4 regions of the Allobosea sp. AK1 genome follow, and region 3 is predicted to be linked to each of the others. Evidence: predicted binding sites of a transcription regulator. Region 3 holds the regulator's gene; each other region holds the start of a gene.
The links. The regulator PhoB, encoded in region 3, activates phosphate uptake and scavenging genes when phosphate is short. The targets are predictions, from matches to a motif close to TGTCATNNANCTGTCAT.
Positions count from the first base shown of each region.

Region 1: a site for PhoB is predicted at 2,428-2,444, ahead of FHT98_RS03955 (BtaA family protein). Genes of this name have one in related genera too.
Region 2: a site for PhoB is predicted at 2,993-3,009, ahead of phnD (phosphate/phosphite/phosphonate ABC transporter substrate-binding protein). Genes of this name have one in related genera too.
Region 4: a site for PhoB is predicted at 2,139-2,155, ahead of phnC (phosphonate ABC transporter ATP-binding protein). Genes of this name have one in related genera too.

Region 1 is NZ_VFMG01000001.1:747,590-752,672, reverse strand. Features, by position in the region: gene FHT98_RS03965 (acyl-CoA dehydrogenase family protein) at 132-1,772, shown strand; gene msrB (peptide-methionine (R)-S-oxide reductase MsrB) at 1,860-2,291, opposite strand; gene FHT98_RS03955 (BtaA family protein) at 2,532-3,755, shown strand; gene FHT98_RS03950 (class I SAM-dependent methyltransferase) at 3,752-4,426, shown strand; gene FHT98_RS03945 (potassium channel family protein) at 4,460-5,083, shown strand, end outside.
Region 2 is NZ_VFMG01000001.1:4,104,071-4,109,153, forward strand. Features, by position in the region: gene FHT98_RS19760 (ABC transporter ATP-binding protein/permease) at 1-495, opposite strand, end outside; gene FHT98_RS19765 (branched-chain amino acid ABC transporter substrate-binding protein) at 720-1,832, opposite strand; gene phnD (phosphate/phosphite/phosphonate ABC transporter substrate-binding protein) at 2,007-2,921, opposite strand; gene groL (chaperonin GroEL) at 3,063-4,700, opposite strand; gene groES (co-chaperone GroES) at 4,749-5,036, opposite strand.
Region 3 is NZ_VFMG01000001.1:1,281,184-1,286,266, forward strand. Features, by position in the region: gene argH (argininosuccinate lyase) at 1-497, opposite strand, end outside; gene FHT98_RS06535 (LysR family transcriptional regulator) at 593-1,519, shown strand; gene FHT98_RS06540 (SpoIIAA family protein) at 1,577-1,963, shown strand; gene phoB (phosphate regulon transcriptional regulator PhoB) at 1,967-2,674, opposite strand; gene phoU (phosphate signaling complex protein PhoU) at 2,688-3,407, opposite strand; gene pstB (phosphate ABC transporter ATP-binding protein PstB) at 3,485-4,291, opposite strand; gene pstA (phosphate ABC transporter permease PstA) at 4,333-5,083, opposite strand, start outside.
Region 4 is NZ_VFMG01000001.1:1,837,745-1,842,827, forward strand. Features, by position in the region: gene FHT98_RS09205 (efflux RND transporter permease subunit) at 1-625, opposite strand, end outside; gene FHT98_RS09210 (efflux RND transporter periplasmic adaptor subunit) at 751-1,830, opposite strand; gene phnC (phosphonate ABC transporter ATP-binding protein) at 2,255-3,073, shown strand; gene phnD (phosphonate ABC transporter substrate-binding protein) at 3,151-4,080, shown strand; gene phnE (phosphonate ABC transporter, permease protein PhnE) at 4,239-5,083, shown strand, end outside.

The sequences.
Region 1 (5,083 bases), 530 kb from region 3:
TCCGTCGTCACGCACCGGTCGCAGCGCGCGGGGCGAGGTGAGGGAGGAACTCGGGCAGCAATCGGGCGGATTCGCAATCGGCGGATGCCGGCATAGTCTGGTGGTTAACGACGCGGATCGGAGGGAAGGCCATGGCGCAGATGCCGCACGCCGATCAGGTGACCAATCAGGTGCCGGTGCTGGCTGATTACGACGCCTTCGGCGCCGATCCGGTGCTGCCGGGGATCGTTTCTGCTTTCGGGGCGGACTGGGCGCGCGAGCGGCTGCACGAAGCCGGGCGGACGGTCGGCTCCGCCAGAGTGCAGGAGCTGGCCTGGCTCGCCAATCGCTACACGCCCGAATTGAAGGCGTTCGACCGCTTCGGCAACCGCATCGACGAGATCGGCTTTCATCCGGCCTGGCACGAGTTGATGGGGCTCGCCATCGGGCAGGAGACGCATGCGCTCGCCTGGAACCGTCCCGAGCCCGGCGCGCAGGTGGCACGCGCCGCCCTGCAATATCTCTGGTACGGCGCGGAAAGCGGCATCTGCTGCCCGATCAGCATGACCTATGCCGCCGTGCCGGTGCTGAAGCAGGACGCGGCTTTGTGGGAGCGATGGGGCTCGCTCGTCACTTCCGGTCGCTACGATCCGCGACAAGGGCCGGCGCATCTCAAGACGGGCGCGACTGTCGGCACGGCGATGACGGAAACGCAAGGCGGCTCGGATCTGCGCCAGACCCAGACCGTGGCCGAGGATAATCGCGACGGGACGTGGTCGCTGCATGGCAGGAAGTGGTTCTTCTCGGTGCCGCATTCCGACGTGTTCCTGACGCTGGCGCGGACTCCGGAGGGCATCTCCTGCTTCGTCGTACCGGGCTGGCTGCCGGACGGTTCACGCAACGGCGTCGCGATCCAGCGGCTCAAGGACAAGGTCGGCAACCGCTCGAATGCCTCTTCGGAGGTCGAGTTCAGGGGAGCTATCGGCCATCTCATCGGCGAGCTGGGCAGGGGCATCCGCACCGGTCTTTCGATGAACCATAATTCGCGGCTCGATATCGCGGCTGCGTCGTCCGGGCTGATGCGGATGGCGGTCTCGCTCGCGGCGCATCACGCCCAGCATCGCCGCGCCTTCCAGAAGGCGCTGATCGACCAGCCGATCATGCAGAACGTGCTCGCCGACATCGCCATCGAGGCAGAAGCCGCGGCCTGGCTCGCCTTCCGGCTGTTCGCGGCGCTCGACCGGCAGGAGGCGTCTGAGAGCGAACGCCTGTTGGCGCGGGTTGGCGCGCCGATCGCGAAATACTGGATCACGAGGCGCGCGCCCGCCGTCGTCACCGAGGCGCTGGAATGCCATGGCGGCAACGGCTTCATCGAGGAAAACCCCATGGCCCGGCTCTATCGGGAGGCGCCGCTCAACGCGATCTGGGAGGGCTCGGGCAATGTCATCTGCCTCGACGTGCTGCGCTCGCTGGCGCGGGAGGAGGGGGCGGTCGATGTGCTGCGGGCGGAGATGATGGTGGCTGCCGGGGCGGACCGGCGTTTTGACGCAGCGCTGAAGCGGCTGGAGGGCGAGTTGCCGGAGATGATGCGCAGCGAGGGGCAGGCGCGGCGATTGACGGAGAAGCTGGCGCTGCTGCTGCAAGGTTCCCTGCTGCTGCGTTTCGCGCCGGCGGAGGTGGCGGATGCTTTCATCGCGACGCGATTGGGCGGCGGCTGGTTGGGCCAGTTCGGCGATCTGCCGCCGGCTGTGGACGCGGCGGCGCTGGCGCGACGAGCCGTGCCGACTGCCTGAAACGTCATGCCCGGGCTTGCCCCGGGCATCTCTTCATCGCTTTTCTGTTACGAGATGCTCGGGTCAAGCCCGAGCATGACGGCGTTGTCAGGCTGCTTCCGGCTCAAAATCCATCGCCACGCCGTTGATGCAGTAGCGTAGGCCGGTAGGCGGTGGGCCGTCGGGGAAGACGTGGCCGAGATGGCCGCCGCAATTCGCGCAATGCACCTCGACGCGGACCATGCCGAACTTGCGGTCCTCGCTGGTCTCGACGGCCCCTTCCAGCGGCTGGTCGAAGCTCGGCCAGCCGGTGCCGCTCTCGAATTTCTTGCCCGAGCGGAACAGCTTCTGGCCACAACCGGCGCAGGAGAAGGTGCCGGCGCGCTTCTCGTAATTGAGCGCGCAGGAGCCGGCCCGCTCCGTGCCATGGCCGCGCAGGACCTGATACTGCTCCGGCGTCAGCCGCTCGCGCCACTCGGTGTCCGTGAGCTGGAAGGGGAAACTCTCGTCCTGCTTCTTCGGTTCGCCGAACATGCTCATCAGACCCATTGCGATCTCCTTGTCAGCGGGGCGGCGCCTCATCGGCTTTCGTGCCCCAATATGGCGCTTCGCATCCGAGATTTCAGCCCTGTCGAGTCCAGGCAGCCTCACGATGCCGTGGCAGCGGAGCGCAAGACGTCACCTGACCGTCACGCGACTCCTCTAGCAGCCCGGCCACCCGCAAAGGGAGGAAAACCGGTGACGCAACAGGCGACCCAAACGGCCCGCGCAGCCCGCCGCATGACCAGCTCGGGGCTGGGACAGGCCGTCCGACGCAGCAAGACGCTGTCCAAGGCCGGCCTACTGGAATGGCTGTTCGCCCGCGCCTTTTCCGGCCTGGTCTATCCGCAGATCTGGGAGGACCCCGTCGTCGACATGGCGGCACTCGGGCTCAAGGCCGACGACCATGTCGTGGCGATCGCGTCCGGCTCCTGCAACATCCTCTCCTATCTGACGGCGGCGCCTATCCGGGTCAGCGCGGTCGATCTCAACGCCACCCATATCGCGCTGGGCCGCCTCAAGCTCGCGGCGCTGGCGCGGATCGAGCGGCAGGAGGATTTCCTGCGCTTCTTCGGCCGGGCGGACGAGCCTGCCAATGTCGCGCTCTACGACCGCGAGATCGCCGGTCATCTCGATGCCGTCTCGCGCGGTTACTGGGAGGGGCGGGGGCTGAACGGGCGGCGCCGGATCAACCTCTTTGCTCGGGGTTTCCACCGCTACGGGCTGCTCGGCCGCTTCATCGGCACGGGTCATATGCTGGCGCGGCTGCTCGGTGGCAATCCCAGGGCGATGCTGGCGGCGCGCGACCGGGCCGAGCAGCGGGCGCTCTACGACAGACATCTCGCGCCGGTCTTCGAGCGCAGGTTGATCCGCTGGCTGGTGCGCCAGCCGGCCTCGCTCTACGGGCTGGGCATCCCGCCGGCGCAGTACAAGGCGCTGTCCGCCGATGGCGAGGACGGCATTCTCGGTGCGCTGAAGCTCCGGCTGGAACGGCTGGCCTGTGATTTCGACCTCAAGGACAACTATTTCGCCCAGCAGGCTTTTGGCCGGCGCTATGGCGAGGGGCCGGATGCAGCCTTCCCGCCTTATCTCCAGTCGGAACATTTCGCGGCGGTGAAGGCGCGTGCCTCGGACGTGTCCTATCGCCAGAGCGCGGTCACGGGCTTCCTGGAGGGCGAGCCGGCCGAGAGCTGCGACGCCTATGTGCTGCTCGATGCGCAGGACTGGATGAACGACGCCGATCTGACAGCGTTGTGGTCGCAGATCACGCGCACGGCCCGGCCGGGCGCGCGGGTGATCTTCCGCACGGCGGCCGACGAGAGATTGCTGCCCGGCCGCGTGCCCGCGGCGATCCTCGACCAGTGGCATTACGAGGAGGAGACGAGCCGCGAGCTCTGCCGGCAGGACCGCTCGGCGATCTATGGCGGCTTCCACCTCTATGTCCTGAAGGGCCAGGGCCGGTGAGCGCGACGGAGACACCGGCCGGCCCGGCCGCCGGGCTGATGGATCGGATCTACCGGCACCAGCGCCATATCTACGATGCCAGCCGGAAATTCTATCTGCTCGGCCGCGACCAGCTCATCGACGGGTTGCAGCCCCCGGCCGGCGCGACCGTGCTGGAGATCGGCTGCGGCACCGGACGCAACCTGATCCGGATCGCCCGGCACTATCCGGATTGCGCCTGCTACGGGCTCGACGTTTCCAGCGCGATGCTGGCGACGGCGAAGATATCGGTCGCAAAGGCGGGTCTCGATGACCGGATCCGGCTTGCCCAGGCCGATGCCACCGCTTTGGATCCTCAAGTGCTGTTCGGCCTTGCCGGCTTCGATCGGATCGTCATCTCCTATGCGCTGTCGATGATCCCGCCCTGGCAGGGGGTCGTCGCCGAGGCGCTGCGCCGGCTCGATGCCGGCGGCTCGCTGCATATCGTCGATTTCGGCGATCAGGCCGGATTGCCGGGGCCGTTCAAGGCCGTGCTGCTGCGCTGGCTCGCGCTGTTCCATGTCACGCCGCGGGAGAACCTGCCGCAGGCCGTGCGGGCCATTGCCGAAGCGGCCGGGGCCGATTGCCGGCTTGACGCGCCCTATCGCGGTTATGCGGTGCATGCCGTCGTCACGCACTGCTGGGCGGCGTAGCGGCACGCCGCGTGAATGCCTATGCTGCCGGCGATGGATTCAGCCGACCCCTCCGACGAAAGCCGCTTCGAGGTTCTCCGCGACCGGCTGCGCCAGCTCTATCACGGCCGCTCGCCCGCCGCGTTGCGCTTCCAGGCGGTGACGACGGTCGTCGATCTCCTGATCATCGCCTTCTTCATCCTGACGCCATTGCTCAGGGAGAACGCGGCCTTCCTCTGGATCGACTATTCCGTCGCGGTGATCATGGTCGCCGAGATCGCGGCGCGCCTGCTGGCCTCGACCAACATGCTCAGGCTGCTGCGCCAGCCGACGATGCTGCTCGACCTCTTCATCCTCCTGACGCTGCTCATGCCGCAATGGCTGGAGAATTTCGGCTTCCTGCGCATCCTCAGGCTGTGGTCGCTGTCGCATAAGGGCATCGTCTGGGCCCAGTTCCGCGAAACCCGCTTCCGCGAATGGGAGAACGTGGTCCGCGCGCTCGGCAATATCGCGACCTTCCTCTTCGTGGTGACCGGCTTCGTCTACACCTTCTTCTTTCGGCAGGAGGGCGGGCTCGAAAGCTACGTCCAGGCGCTCTACTTCACGGTCGCGACGGTGACCACGACAGGGTTCGGTGACGTGGTCCTGCCGGGCATCGCCGGCAAGCTGACCTCGATC
Region 2 (5,083 bases), 2.8 Mb from region 3:
GCGCAGCGTGATGCCGACCTGAATCTGGTTGAGGACGATCAGGAAGACGAAGAGCGAGACCGCCAGCGTGCCGAGCCTGATCTTGAACGGGCCGATCGGCCAGAGATTGGCGGTGGTGATCTGGTCGGATTCGAAATAGGGCGAGGCGATGCGTGCGATGCGCGCGATCACCGGCACGAAGGAGATCGCGTAGATCAGGATCGCGAAGACGCCGACCGTCGTCGGCAGGCTGGTCGGTATCGGTGGAACGCCAAGCGTCGCAGGCCACCAGCCGAGATGGGCTGCGATCGCGGCCGCACCGAACACCAGGTACTCGATGGCGAAGACGCCCGAGAATATCCGCAGGAAGAACGGCAGGGCCGGCGAGCGGAAGGTCACGACCGCCAGCAGCAGGCCGACGACACCCATTCCGATAAGGGCAGCCGAGCCGGCTTGCTGGCCGACGATCAGCGTAGCCGCCGCCAGCACGGCGACGAGGATGCTCAACAAGCGCATAGACGGGGATCCTGGCGGGAGACGGTGAAAGCCACGATTCGGACCATGTCGCAGCGGGAGTGGCCTTTCAATGGCGACGCGCCCGGATGAGCAAATTGTCATCTGTCGGAGAGGTCGCGGCGAGCCGCCCACGATCAGCGGACCCAGAAGCGAAACGCCCCGGACGAGCGGGGCTCGTCCGGGGCGCAAAGCTTGAAAGGGTTGGCGGTTGGACCGCCGGCCGATTACTGCGCGGCGACGATCTTGCCGGCGTCCCACTTGTACATCGAGAAGCTCGGCGAACTCAGGTCGCCGGTCTTGCCATAGGTCAGCGTGCCGATCGCGGTCTTGACCGGCATGCCCGACTGGAGCGCCTTGGCGGCGCCATTGGCATCGCCCGGCTTGCCGGCCTTCTCGATCGCGGCCTTTAGCACCTCGACCGCGGCGTAGGCGTTGAGCGTGAAGGCCTCCGGCGGGATGCCCTTCTCCTTCAGCGCCGCGACGGCCTGGGCCGAGTCGGGGTTCTTCAGCGCGTCCGTCGCGTTGGTGAAGAGCGTGCCGGTGGCACGGTCGCCGCCAATCGCCGCGAACTCCGTGTTGGAGAGGCCTTCGCCACCGATGATCGTCGCCTTCACGCCGGCGTCGGCGAGCTGGCGCGCGAGCAGGCCGCCCTCGGGGTGGTAGCCGCCGAAATAGATGGCGTCGACATTCGCAGCCTTCAGGCGCGTCACGACGGCCGAGAGGTCCTTGTCGCCGGGATTGACCGTCAGGGCGATCACTTCCTTGAGCCCGCCGGCATTGATGCCCTTCTGGAAGGCGTCGGCGAGGCCTTTGCCGTAGGTGCCCTTGTCATGGACGATCGCGATCTTCGCGTCCTTGAGGTTCTTCAGGACATAGGTCGCGGCGATGTCGGCCTGCTGGTCGTCACGGCCGCAGGTGCGGAAGACATTGGTCAGGCCGCGCGTCGTCAGCGCCGGCGAGGTCGCGGTCGGCGTCACCATCAGCACGCCGCTCTCCGAGAACACGTCCGAGACCGCCATGGCGACGCCAGAGGTCACCGGGCCGACCACGAACTTGACCTTGTCGCCGACGAGCAGGTTGGCGGAGGAGACGCCCTGCTTCGGATCGCCGGCATCGTCGGCGAGCTTCAGCACGAGCTTCTCGCCGAGCACGCCGCCATTCTTGTTGATGACGTCGACAGCGGTCTGGGCGCCATTCTTGACCTGGTCGCCATAGGCGGCGACCGGGCCGGTCAGCGGCGCGACGAGGCCGATGGTGATGTCAGCCTGCGCGGCCTGGGCGGAGAGGAACAGCGCGGCAGCGAGCGCGGCGCCGGACAGAAGTTGTGACTTTTTCATCTGCATCTCCCTACGACATGCAACTTTGGCGCGCGAGCCCGACAGGGATCGCTTGCCGCCTGTATAAGCCAGGAAGCCGGCGGAAGGCACTGCCCAAGCTTTCATCAGTCCTGTCGGGAAATGCATGGCGGTGCGGCAGGCGGTGTCGAGAGGCTGGAAAAGGCCCCGCCGCGCTCAGCCGCTGCGCGCCTTGCGCTGGGCTTCCAGCTCCTCTGTAACGGCGATCACGTCGAGATAATCCTCGTGCCGGGCCGGCGCATAGTGCGAGACATGGCCGTCGGTGAAGCTCTTCCAGGCCTCGGGGGCCGCCTCCTTCATCCCGTTCATGGCGGCGACGAAATCGTCCTTCAGCCCCTGCGGCAGGTTGGCACGGGTCGAGAACGGGCTCGCCGGGATCAGCGGCGAGGTCCAGATCACCCGGGTCGAGCCGGCCGGGATCATCCCGCGATCGGCGAGCCTTTGCGCGACGCCGTGCTCTGCATTGGTCTGGTGGGTCGCGACGATATCGAACTGGCCGCGCACCAGCGCCAGAACCGAATTGTCATGGCCGCCGGAGAAGACCGTGCCGCTGAAATGGGTCTTCGGATCGATGCCCTGCTTGCGCAGGAAATAGGAGGGGAAGGCGTAGCCGGAGGTCGAGTTCGGATCGGCGAAGGCCATCACCTTGCCCTTGAGATCGGCGAGGTTCTGGTAGGGGCTCTCCGACCGCACCAGCAGCACGGAGTAATAGCCTTCCTGCCCGTGGTTATCGACATCGCGCAGCAGCGGCTGGAGCTTGTCGCCGAGCACGCGGCGGCCGAGCGCGTAGACCGCAGGGCCGAAGCGGGCGAAATCGACCTGGTCGGCGCGCATCGCCTCGACCAGGCCGGCATAGTCGGCGACCCGGAAGAAGCGCACGGGCACGCCGAGGCGCTGCGACAGGTAATCCACCATCGGCTGGGTGCGGGCGATGGCGCCGGCCTCGTTCTCGGCGGAGGAGACGCCGAAGCGCACCTCCTTGATGCTCTGCCGCCAGTCCGGCGCCTGCGCGAAGGCGGGGGCGACGCTGCTGGCGGCGAGGCCGGCGAGGACGAGGCGGCGTGTGGGCATGATCATCTCTGTCGCGGTGAAGTTGAAAGCGCCTCGATGCGCGCCCGCGACGACAGCCGGATGGCCGGCGGATGACAGTGTCGTGAAATGAAAAAGGCCCGGCTTGCGCCGGGCCTTCCGTAGTCTCGGTAGGTGGATGGATCAGAAGTCCATGCCGCCCATGCCGCCGCCGCCCATCGGGGGCATCGGGGCGTCCTTCTTCGGCTGCTCGGCAACCATCGCCTCGGTGGTGATCAGCAGGCCAGCGATCGAAGCCGCGTCCTGGATCGCCGTACGCACGACCTTGGTCGGGTCGATGATGCCGGCCTTGACCAGATCGCCGTACTCGCCGGTCTGGGCGTTGTAGCCCCAGGCGTAGTCCTTCGACTCGAGCAGCTTGCCGATCACGACCGCGCCGTCATCGCCGGCGTTGTCGACGATCTGGCGAGCCGGAGCGGCGATCGCCTTGCGGACGATCTCGACGCCGGTCTTCTGGTCGTCGTTCTGGGTCTTGATCGACTTCACGGCCTGGAGCGAACGCAGCAGGGCAACGCCGCCGCCGGGAAGGATGCCTTCTTCGACCGCAGCGCGGGTCGCGTTCAGGGCGTCGTCGACGCGGTCCTTCTTCTCCTTGACCTCGACCTCGGTCGCGCCGCCGACGCGGATGACCGCGACGCCGCCGGCGAGCTTGGCCAGACGCTCCTGGAGCTTCTCACGGTCGTAGTCCGAGGAGGTCTCCTCGATCTGGGCCTTGATCTGGCCGACGCGAGCCTCGATGTCCTTCTTCTTGCCAGCGCCGTCGATGATCGTGGTGTTCTCCTTCTCGATGCGCACCTTCTTGGCGCGGCCGAGCATGTTGAGCGTCACAGTCTCGAGCTTGATGCCGAGGTCTTCCGAGATCATCTGACCGGCGGTCAGGATCGAGATGTCCTCGAGCATGGCCTTGCGGCGATCACCGAAGCCCGGAGCCTTGACGGCCGCGACCTTCAGGCCGCCACGGAGCTTGTTGACGACGAGCGTGGCCAGGGCCTCGCCCTCGACGTCCTCGGCGATGATGAGCAGCGGCTTGCCGGTCTGCACGACGGCCTCGAGGATCGGCAGCATCGCCTGGAGCGAGGACAGCTTCTTCTCGAAGATCAGGATGTAGGGGTCTTCCAGCTCGGCGACCATCTTCTCCGAGTTGGTGATGAAGTACGGCGAGAGGTAGCCGCGGTCGAACTGCATGCCCTCGACGACGTCGAGTTCGGTCTCGGCGGTCTTGGCCTCCTCGACGGTGATGACACCCTCGTTGCCGACCTTCTGCATGGCGGTCGAGATCATCTTGCCGACCGACTCGTCGCCGTTGGCCGAGATCGTGCCGACCTGCGCGACTTCCGCGTTCGACGTGACCTTCTTCGAGTTCTTCTTGAGGTCGGCGACGATGGCGTCGACGGCCAGGTCGATGCCGCGCTTCAGGTCCATCGGGTTCATGCCGGCCGCAACCGACTTGGCGCCTTCACGGACGATCGCCTGGGCGAGAACGGTGGCGGTGGTGGTGCCGTCGCCGGCATGGTCGTTCTGGCGCGAAGCGACTTCGCGGACCATCTGGGCGCCCATGTTCTCGAACTTGTCGGAAAGCTCGATTTCCTTGGCGACGGTGACGCCGTCCTTGGTGATGCGCGGGGCGCCGAACGACTTCTCGATCACGACGTTGCGGCCCTTCGGACCCAGCGTGACCTTCACGGCGTTGGCGAGGATATCCACGCCGCGCAGCATCTTGTCGCGGGCATCGGTGCCGAACTTGACGTCTTTAGCAGCCATGAGAGCTACTCCTTGAACTGGAAACGGAAGAGAGCGGTCAGGCGGCTATCAGCCGACGACGCCCATGATGTCGGATTCCTTCATGATCAGGAGGTCCTGACCATCGATCTTGACCTCGGTGCCCGACCACTTGCCGAACAGGACGCGGTCGCCCTTCTTGACGTCGAGGGCAACGAGCTTGCCGGCCTCGTCACGCGCGCCGGAACCGACGGCGATGACCTCGCCCTCCTGGGGCTTTTCCTTGGCGGTCTCGGGGATGATGATGCCACCCTTGGTCTTCTCTTCGCCATCCAGGCGACGGACCACGACGCGGTCATGCAAAGGACGGAACTTCATGGTTCTGTCTTCCTCTCGGTCTTATTCGTTTCGGGTGCCGCTGAAGG
Region 3 (5,083 bases):
ACCGGCTGGGCGCTCTGGAGATGGGTGAAGCCGGGGCAGACCGACGCCGCATGCTCCTCCGCCTGATCGGCGATCGCAGCCAGCAACTCCGCCAGCATGCCGGCGAGCGAGCGTGACTTGCTCCGCAGGTAGAGCTTGAGGTTGTTCGCCGCCTGGTCGTTGCGCGAGCGTCCGGCGCGGAGCTTGGCGCCGGTCGAGCCGACGCGCTCGGTCAGGATACGTTCGATGAAGGTGTGGACGTCCTCGTCATCGGGACCGGGCGCGATCCGCCCCTCGACCGTGTCGCGGGCGATCCCGTCGAGCGCGGTCAGGATGGTCTCGAGCTCCTGCGCGCTCAGCAGGCCGGCGCGACCGAGTTCGGCCGCATGCGCCTTGCCGCCCGCGACATCCTGCGGCACCAGCCTTGCGTGCTCGCCGGCGGCGCTCGACAGCTTCATCAGCCGCGGGTCCGGCGGCTTGCGGAAGCGCCCGCCCCAGAGTCGGGTCGTCTGGTTCATGATCTCGTTCCTCCCGTCAGGGAAGAATGGCCTCTTGACCGAGAGGCCGGCAAACGAAACGATCTCCGCCGAGATAGTCCAAAAAGGAATACCCCATGGCGGCCAGCCGGCCACCCCCGTCAGCCGCGGCGCTGAGGGCGTTCGCGACCGTCGCAAGGCTGGGCTCGACGGCCCGCGCCGCTCTCGCGGTCAACCTGACCCAGAGCGCGGTGTCCAAGCAGATCCTCTCGCTGGAGCATCATCTCGGCACGGTGCTGTTCGACCGCAGCCCGCTCGGCCTCAAGCTCACCGAAGCCGGCGCGATCTACCTGCCCTATGCGGAAGCCGCGCTGGAGCAGATGGAGCGCGGCGCACGGCGTCTCGCCGAGCGCAACGCCATCGCCCGGCCGATCCGCCTGCACATGGTCGCGATCGCCGGCGAGCGCTGGCTGATGGCGCGCTTTCCGGCCTTCGCCGAGGCCCATCCCGGCGTCGACGTGCAGTTCACCAATTACGTCAGCGAGAGCGAGACGGAGGAACCGGATATCGAGATCGCCCATGGCGTCCCGCCCTGGCCCGGCAAGGAGGCGCATTTCCTCTTCGGCCGCGATGTCGCGCTCGTCGCGGCACCCAGCCTGATCGAGCGGATGGGCGGTTTCCGCCGCGCTGCCGATATCCAGAAGATGACCCTGCTGCAGCACTATCAGATGCCGACCTTCTGGGCCGAGTTCACCGAAGCGCATGACCTGCGCGGCGCAGTGCCGGAGCACACCGTGCGCTACGGCTATTATTCCGTGATCACCAGCGCCGCCGTCGCCGGTCTCGGCCTCGCGCTGGCGCCACGCTGCTACGTCGCCGACGAGCTTGCCTCCGGCGCGCTCGTCAATCCGCTGGGGCTCGGCTTCACCAGCGCCATCGGCTGCTGGCTGACGCGACCGCTCGACCAGCCGCCGCGGCCGGGGCTGGATGCCTTCATCGCCTGGCTGCGGGCCGAGGCCGAGAGCTTCGACGCAGCGACGCGCGCGCCGCCCCCTTACGTCTGACCGGCCCCGGCGAAACCTCCCCCTCGCCTGCGCGTTGTCCCCCGAGGAGGAGGAGCCATGCTCACCATTCTGCCCGCCCCGGACCATGTCGCAGCCTATCGGCTGTCGCAGACGCTCACGGCTGACGATCTCGACGCCATCATGGCCGATATCGACGCCCGGCTCGAACGTCACGAGAAGCTCGGCATCCTCGCCGACATGACCGATTTCACCGACATGACGCTGGCCGCGGCCTGGAAGGACGCGCGCTACAGCCTCGGCAAGCTCTGGGAGCTCAGGCGCTTCCCCAAGGAAGCCCTGATCACCGACAAGGGCTGGCTCGCCGGCTTCGTCGATCTGCTCGACCCGGCGATCCCCTTCGTCAAGGTCCGCGCCTTCAAGCCCGAGGACTATGACAAGGCCCTGACCTGGGCCGGCGATATCGAGGGCGGCCCGAACGCCTGAGGCTTACGCGGCTCCGCTGCGCGCGAAGGTCTCGTCGAAGGCGTAGCCGGCTCCGCGCACGGTGCGCAGCGGGTCCTTGGCGTCGCCCGGCGTGATCGCCTTGCGCAGCCGCCCAACATGGACGTCGACCGTGCGCTCGTCGATATAGACGTCGCGGCCCCAGACGGCGTCGAGGAGCTGGGCGCGTGAATAGACCCGGCCCGGCGCCTGCATCAGGAACTCGAGCAGGCGGAACTCGGTCGGGCCGAGATGCAGTTCGCTCCCGGCGCGCCGGACGCGGCGCGTCGTGCGGTCGAGTTCGAGATCGCCGGCCGCGAGCAACCCTGCGACATGGCCAGGCTTCGCTCTGCGAAGAAGCGCCTGGATGCGGGCGATCAGCTCCGGCAGCGAGAACGGCTTCACGACATAGTCGTCGGCGCCGGTCGCAAGCCCGCGCACGCGCTCGGTCTCCTCGCCGCGCGCCGTCAGCATGATGATCGGCACGCGCTCGGTGTCGCGGCGCGAGCGCAGGCGCCGGCAGAGCTCGATGCCGGAGAGGCCCGGCAGCATCCAGTCGAGCAGGACCAGATCGGGCGTGGAATCGCGCAGATGCAGCTCGGCGTCATCCCCGCGCGCGACGCTGTCGACCTCGAAGCCCTCGGCTTCGAGGTTGTAGCGCAGCAGCAGGGTGAGCGGCTCCTCGTCCTCGACGATCAGGATACGTGCGGCCATGATGGCTTTGACCTCAGCTTCCCGTCACCGCTTCGACCTCGATATTGGTCGTGTCGAGCTTCGGCCGGTTCACGTCGAGGGAATCGCCAGTGACGAGGTAATGGATCGTCTCGGCGATATTGGTGGTGTGGTCGCCGATGCGCTCGATATTCTTGGCGCAGAACAGCAGATGCGTGCAGAAGGTGATGTTGCGCGGATCCTCCATCATATAGGTCAGGAGTTCGCGGAACAGCGAGGTGTAAAGCGCGTCGATCTCGTCGTCACGCTTCCAGACCTCGAGCGCCTTCTGCTCGTTGGTCGCGGCATAGGCGTCGAGCACGTCCTTGAGCTGGGCCTGCACGAGGCGGCTGATATGCTCGAGGCCGACGACCGCGCGATGCGGCGGCTGGAACTGGCCGGCAATGGCGACGGCGCGCTTGGCGATGTTCTTGGCGAGGTCGCCGACGCGCTCGATGTCGGAGGCAAGGCGGATCGCCGAGATCAGCTCGCGCAGGTCCTGCGCCAGGGGCTGGCGCCGGGCGATGGTGAGCACGGCCTTTTCCTCGACCTCGCGCTGGAGATTGTCGAGGCGCTGGTCGGCCGAGATGATCTTCTGGGCGAGCGCGGTGTCGCGGCGAACGAGCGCGACGGTCGAGTCGCCCAGCATGCGCTCGGCCATGCCGCCCATTTCGGCGAGGCTGCGGCGGATGCCTTCGAGATCGGTGTCGTAGGAGCGGACGATGTGGTCGGTCATTGCGTGTTCCTCAGGCGCATCGGCCCGAAAAGTGGAAACCGGTTTTCGGGCAAGCCGATGCGAAACAAAAATGCCGCTTAGCCGAAACGGCCGGTGACGTAGTCCTGGGTCTGCTTCTTGGCCGGGTTCATGAAGATCGTGTTGGTCGGCGCGAACTCGATGACCTCGCCGAGATACATGAACGCCGTGTACTGCGAGATGCGCGCCGCCTGCTGCATGTTGTGCGTGACGATGGCGATGGTGAAATCGCTCTTGAGCTGCTCCAGCAGGTCCTCGATCTTGCCGGTCGAGATCGGGTCGAGCGCCGAGGTCGGCTCGTCGAACAGGATCACTTCCGGCTTCTGCGCGATGGTGCGCGCGATGCAGAGGCGCTGCTGCTGGCCGCCGGAGAGGCCCATGCCGGAGCTCTTCAGCTTGTCCTTGACCTCGTCCCAAAGCGCGGCGCGGCGCAGCGCGCCCTCGACACGGTCGTCGAGCTCGGATTTCGGCGGCTTCTCGTAGAGGCGGATGCCGAAGGCGACGTTGTCGTAGATCGACATCGGGAACGGCGTCGGCTTCTGGAAGACCATGCCGACGCGCGAGCGCAATTCGTTCACATCGACGTCGTTCGAGATGATGTTGCGGCCGTCGAGCATGATCTGCCCTTCCGCGCGCTGCTCCGGATAGAGCGAGTAGATCCGGTTGAAGATGCGCAGCAGGGTCGACTTGCCGCAGCCGGACGGGCCGATCAGCGCCGTGACGTGACGATCACGGAAGTCGAGATTGATGTTCTTCAGCGCCTTGTGCTCGCCGTAGTAGAAATCGAGGTTCTTCACCGCGATCCGGACGGGCGCCTCGGCATCGAGCGACTGGGGGGAGAGTTCAAGGGTCGAAAGCATCGACATTAAGTCCTCAAGGTCGGTCGCGATCGGGTTGGTTTCAAGCTCTACTTGCTGCTGGCGACGATGCGCCGGGCAACGAGCGAGAGCACGAGGATCGAGACGGTGATGATGAGCGAACCGGCCCAGGCGAGCTGCTGCCAGTTCTCGTAAGGGGCGGAGGCGAACTGGTAGATCGTCACAGGCAGGTTGGAGACGCCGCCCACGAGCGAGGGCGAGAACCAGAAATTGTTGTTGAGCGCGGTGAAGAGCAGCGGCGCCGTCTCGCCGGCGATGCGGGCGAGCGCCAGCAGGATGCCGGTGACCATGCCGGCCTTGGCCGCGCGCCAGGTCACCGAGGTGATCACGACGGAAGGCGGCGCGCCGAGCGCGGCGCCAGCCTCGCGCAAGGGGCCGGGCACGAGGTTCAGCATGTCCTCGGTGGTGCGCACGATCACTGGGATCGCGATGATGCCGAGCGCGACGCCGCCGGCCCAGCCGGAATAGCCGCGGAACGGCTCGACCAGGATGACGTAGACGAACAGGCCGATCAGGATCGACGGCGCCGAGAGCAGGATGTCATTGATGAAGCGGATCAGGTTGGCGAGCTGCGAGCCGCGGCCGTATTCCGCGAGCCAGGTCCCGGCGAGCACGCCGATCGGCGTGGCGATGGCGATGCCGAGGAAGGTCAGCACGAAGGAGCCGACGATGGCATTGGCGAGGCCGCCGCCTTCCGTGCCGGGGCCGGGCGTGACCGCGGTGAACGTGGCGAGCGAAAGCCCGCCGATGCCCTTCACCACGAGCATGCCGAGGATCCAG
Region 4 (5,083 bases), 560 kb from region 3:
CCCGGACGGCCGCCTCGATCTGCTGGACGGAGATGTCGTAGGCCGACATGCGGGCGCGGTCGAGCCAGATGCGCATCGCATATTGGCGCTGGCCGAGAATGCGCACCTCCGCCACGCCGGTCACGTTCTGGACGCGGTCCGAGATGAAACGGTCGGCGAAATCGGTGAGTTCGAGCGGCCCGTGCCGCGAGCTGGTCAGCGAGAGATAAAGGATCGGCTGCGCATCGGCCTCGACCTTGGCGATGACAGGCTCGTCGATCTCGTCCGGGATGCGGCTGCGCACGCGGCTGACGCGGTCGCGCACGTCGGACGCCGCGACGTCGGGATCGACATCCGGCCGGAAGCGCACCTGGATGAAGCTGCGCTCCTGGCGGCTGGTCGAGGAGATGATCTCGATGCCTTCGATGCCCGCGATCGAATTCTCCAGGATCTGCGTGACCTGGGTCTCGATGATCTCGGCCGAGGCGCCACGATAATCGGTGCGAACCGAGACGACAGGCTCGTCGATATTCGGGTATTCGCGGATCGTCAGCCGGCCGTAGGACACGATGCCGATCAGGATCACCAACAGGCTCAGCACCGTCGAGAGAACGGGCCGGCGGACGAAGAGTTCGAAGAGGCTCATGCGTCGGTCCTAGAGCATTTCCGGGTGAGGCGGAGGCCAGTTTGCGTGAAGAAACGAAGGTCCGCGTCAACGAATATGCGACAAAACAAAGAGATGGAGCATTTCGCGGGAAGCGCGGAAATGCTCTAGAGCTGGCTCGTCTGGACAACCTTGTCCTTGATCGCGATGGCGGCACCGTCGCGCAGCCGCATCTGGCCGGCGGTGATGATCTGCATGCCGGGCGTCAGCCCGTTGACGATCTCCACCTTGCCCGGCAGGCGCTTGCCCAATTCGACGGCGACGCGCTTCGCCTTGCCCTTGTCGACGACGTAGACGATCTTGCCGACGGCATCCGGCACGACCGCCATCTCCGGCACGACGATCGCGTTCTGGCGCTGGTCGACGGTGATGGCGAGGCGGGCGAAGAGGCCAGGCTTCAGCGCGAGGTCCGCATTCGGGATGTTGGCGCGCAGGCGGATCGCCCGGCCGTTGACGTCGACCACCGGGTCGATCGCGTAGATCTGCCCCTGGAATTTCCGGTCCGGAACCGCATCGACGCCCATCTGCACGGGCAGGCCCACCTTCAGGCGGCTGAGATAGATCTCGGGCACGCGGAAATCGATCTTGATCGGGTCGATGCTGGTCAGCGTGATCAAGGGCTTGCCGACAGAGACGTAATCGCCGACCCCGACCGAGCGCAGGCCGACGACGCCGCTGAACGGCGCCACGATGGTCGACTGCGCCAGCTTGGCCTTGGCGAGCTGGATGCGTGCCTCGCTCGAGGCGAGCTTCGCGCCGGCTTCGTCGAGCGCGACCTGCGTGCCCGAGCCGCGCTGCACCAGCGCCCGCAGCCGCTCATGGGTATCCCGAGCGAGGCTCAGATCGGCTTGCGCCTGCTTGAGTTCGGCATCGAGGATCGCGGTGTCGAGCTTGACGAGGTCCTGGCCTGCCTTGACGCGCTCCCCTTCCTTGAAGCCGAGCGCGATGACGCGGCCGGCGATCTCGGGCGCGATCACCACGGATTCGTCGGCGGCAAGCGTACCGAGCGCCTCGACCTCCTCGCTGACGGTCATGACCTCGATATTGGCCACTTCGACCGGCACGGCACGCGGCCCCGAGACCGCACTGGCCTGGGCCTGCTGCGTGCCGGCGCGCTGGTTGCGGTAAGCATAGTATCCACCGCCCGCAACGGCAGCGACGAGAACAAGAAGGACGAACCGCTTCATCAGGCTGGAGGCTCCGTTGCCGCCCATTGGTCTTAAATGGAACGAAAGGCGTTGCTAAGATGCCGGCGCGCCACAGCGGCGCAAAAACATAGGCTTTTGCGCCGATGCCGCATCGATCCGGCCTCGCAGCATCAATGCAAGATGCTTGCCGATAAGAGGCCCACCGTCACGGGCATCTCCGCCGCACACAGACATCCGCTTCTATCCTGCCGGTAAGCCGGGAATCGTCCAAGCGCATTCTGGAGACCTCACGAAACGTTGACCGGCTCCTGAGGTGGCAAAATGCTCCTTTCGGGGCCTTCCCAGGCCGTCATGTGCCTGTCATTCGCAGCCGATAGGGCTCGCAGCAATCGAGACGCCTGACCCTCCGGCCCCGGCCGGACGGGAATGCGCTCATGCCCGTATCGTGCCCGAGAACCTTTCCATGCTGCGCATCGAAGGCCTGACCAAGCGCTTTGGCGACAGGAATGCGGTCGACACCGTGACCCTGACCGTCCCAAAGGGGGAGATGGTCGGCGTGATCGGCCCCTCCGGCGCCGGCAAGTCGACATTGCTGCGCATGCTGAACCGCCTGACCGAGCCGACCTCCGGCAAGATCGTCTGCGAAGAGCAGGACGTTACCGGCCTGAAGGGCGCCTCGCTGCGGCGCTGGCGCCGCGACACGGCGATGATCTTCCAGCAGTTCAACCTCGTCGGCCGCCTGGACGTGCTGACCAATGTCCTGCTCGGCCGGCTGAACCACCGCTCCGCGGCTCTGACGCTGGTCAAGAGCTTCTCCGAGGACGACAAGATCCGCGCCATCGCGGCACTCGAGCGTCTCGATATGGGTCATTTGCTGGCGCAGCGCGCCGAGACGCTTTCGGGCGGCCAGCAGCAGCGCGTCGCCATCGCCCGCGCGCTCGTCCAGGAGCCGCGCATCATCCTGGCCGACGAGCCGATCGCCTCGCTCGACCCGCGCAACACCCAGGTCGTCATGGACGCGCTGTTCCGCATCAATCGCGAGGACGGCATCACCGTGATGTGCAACCTGCACGACCTCGACATCGCCGCGAAATACTGTGACCGCCTGATCGGCATGTCCGCCGGCAAGGTCGTGTTCGACGACGTGCCGCAGGCGCTGACCCGCGAGGTCGCCGCCGAGCTCTACGGCATCGAGGCCAAGGATGCCGGCGCCGAGGCGCTGGATGCGCTCGATGCCATCGCCGCCTCCGAGGCGAAGCGCGTCCGCCAGAAGATCGCCTGATTTCCAGAGATCGCCGGACCGGCCTGAAGGCCGTCGCCGCGAGAAGACCATCCGACCTACAACGCAGGAGCACATCGATGCTGACCCGTCGTCATACCCTCAAGCTCGCCGCCGCCGGCCTCGCGCTCGCCGCCAGCCAGTCCTTTAGCGATCTTGCTTTCGCACAGGATTGGAAGGCGAAGTATCCCGAGCTCGTCTTCGCGATCATCCCCTCCGAGAACGCCTCCGGCGTTACCGAGCGCTACACCCCCTTCGTGCAGTATCTCGCCAAGGAGCTCGGCACCAAGGTCACCTTGCGCATCGCCAACGACTACGCCGCGATCATCGAAGGTCAGCGCGCCGGCAACATCCACATCGCCTCCTACGGCCCGGCCTCCTTCGCCCGCGCCCGCATGACCGGCGCCAGGACCGACGCCTTCGCCATCGAGACCAATCTCGACGGCACCAAGGGCTACCACTCGGTCTTCTACGTGAAGAAGGACTCGCCCTATCAGAAGGTCGAGGACCTCAAGGGCAAGAATCTCGGCCTCGTCGACCCGAACTCGACCTCCGGCAACAACGTGCCGCGCTTCGTGCTCAACGGCATGAAGATCGAACCGGAAACCTTCTTCTCGAAGGTCGTCTATACCGGCAGCCATGAGAACGCGATCATCGCGCTCCAGCAGGGCACCGTCGACATCGCCGCCAACTGGTGGAACGACGAGCAGGAATCCAACCTGCAGCGCATGGCCCGCAAGAACATGGCCAAGGCCGACGATTTCCGGATCATCTACAAGTCCGAGCAGATCGTGAACTCGCCGATGGCCTATCTCACCGACCTGCCGGAAGAGCTCAAGGCCAAGATCCGCGACGCGGTGCTGAACCTCGCCACCAAGGACAAGGCCGCCTTCGACAAGATCTATGAAGGCAAGCAGGGCCCGCTCGTCGCCGTCGGCAACGAGGCCTATGACCCGATCATCGAGCTGAACAAGTTCGTCGACGACCTCCGCAAGAAGAAGTCGTCGTAAGCAGCACGCCTGCTCTCGCCGTCATGGTCGGGCTTGTCCCGACCATCCACGTCTTCCCTGCCTTCCGCAGCGCTCAAGACGTGGATGCTCGCCACAGGGGCGAGCATGACGGCAGCGGCGCTGCCTAGCGCCCTCTCCGGCAACGGACGCAAGATTTCATGACCCTCGCGATCGACCGCAACGACCCGGCTATCCGGGCCCATGCCGAGGCCTATCGGCAGGCCGCCTCGGCCAAGCGCCGGCAGGCCCTGATCGGCATCGCCGTCTTCATCGCCTGCGTGCTGCTCTCGGCGCGCGGCGCCGAGGTCGATCTCGCCAGGTTCTTCGAGAATATCGGCCGCTTTCCGAAATACATCTACGAGACGCTGCCGACGCTTCGGTTGAACCGCCTGAGTGCCGACCTCTCCGAGTGGTACTGGGGCCTGAAGGGCTGGCTGAAGCTGCTCTGGCAGACCGTGCTCATCGCCTATGTCGGCACGATCCTCGGTGTCGCCGGCGCCTTCCTGTTCTGCTTCGCCGCCGCCGCCAATCTCGGCCGCGCCACCTGGCTGCGCTTCGCCGTGCGGCGCTATCTCGAATTCTGCCGCACCGTTCCGGAAATCGTCTTCGCGCTGATCTTCGTCATCGCCTTCGGCCTCGGCCCGCTGCCCGGCGTGCTCGCCATCGCCATCCACACCATGGGTGCACTCGGCAAGCTCTTCTCCGAAGTGGTCGAGAACATCGACCTGAAACCGGTCGACGGCATCACCGCCGCGGGCGGCAGCTGGTGGCAGGTCGTGCGCTTTGCGGTGGTGCCGCAGGTGCTCTCCAATTTCGCGAGCTATGCGCTGCTGCGCTTCGAGATCAATGTCCGCGGCGCCTCGATCATGGGCTTCGTCGGCGCCGGCGGCATCGGCCAGGACCTGATCGAAGCCATCCGCAAGTTCTACTTCACCGATGTCAGCGCCATCCTGCTGCTGATCATCGTCGCGGTGATGCTGATCGACTATGGCACCGAGCGGCT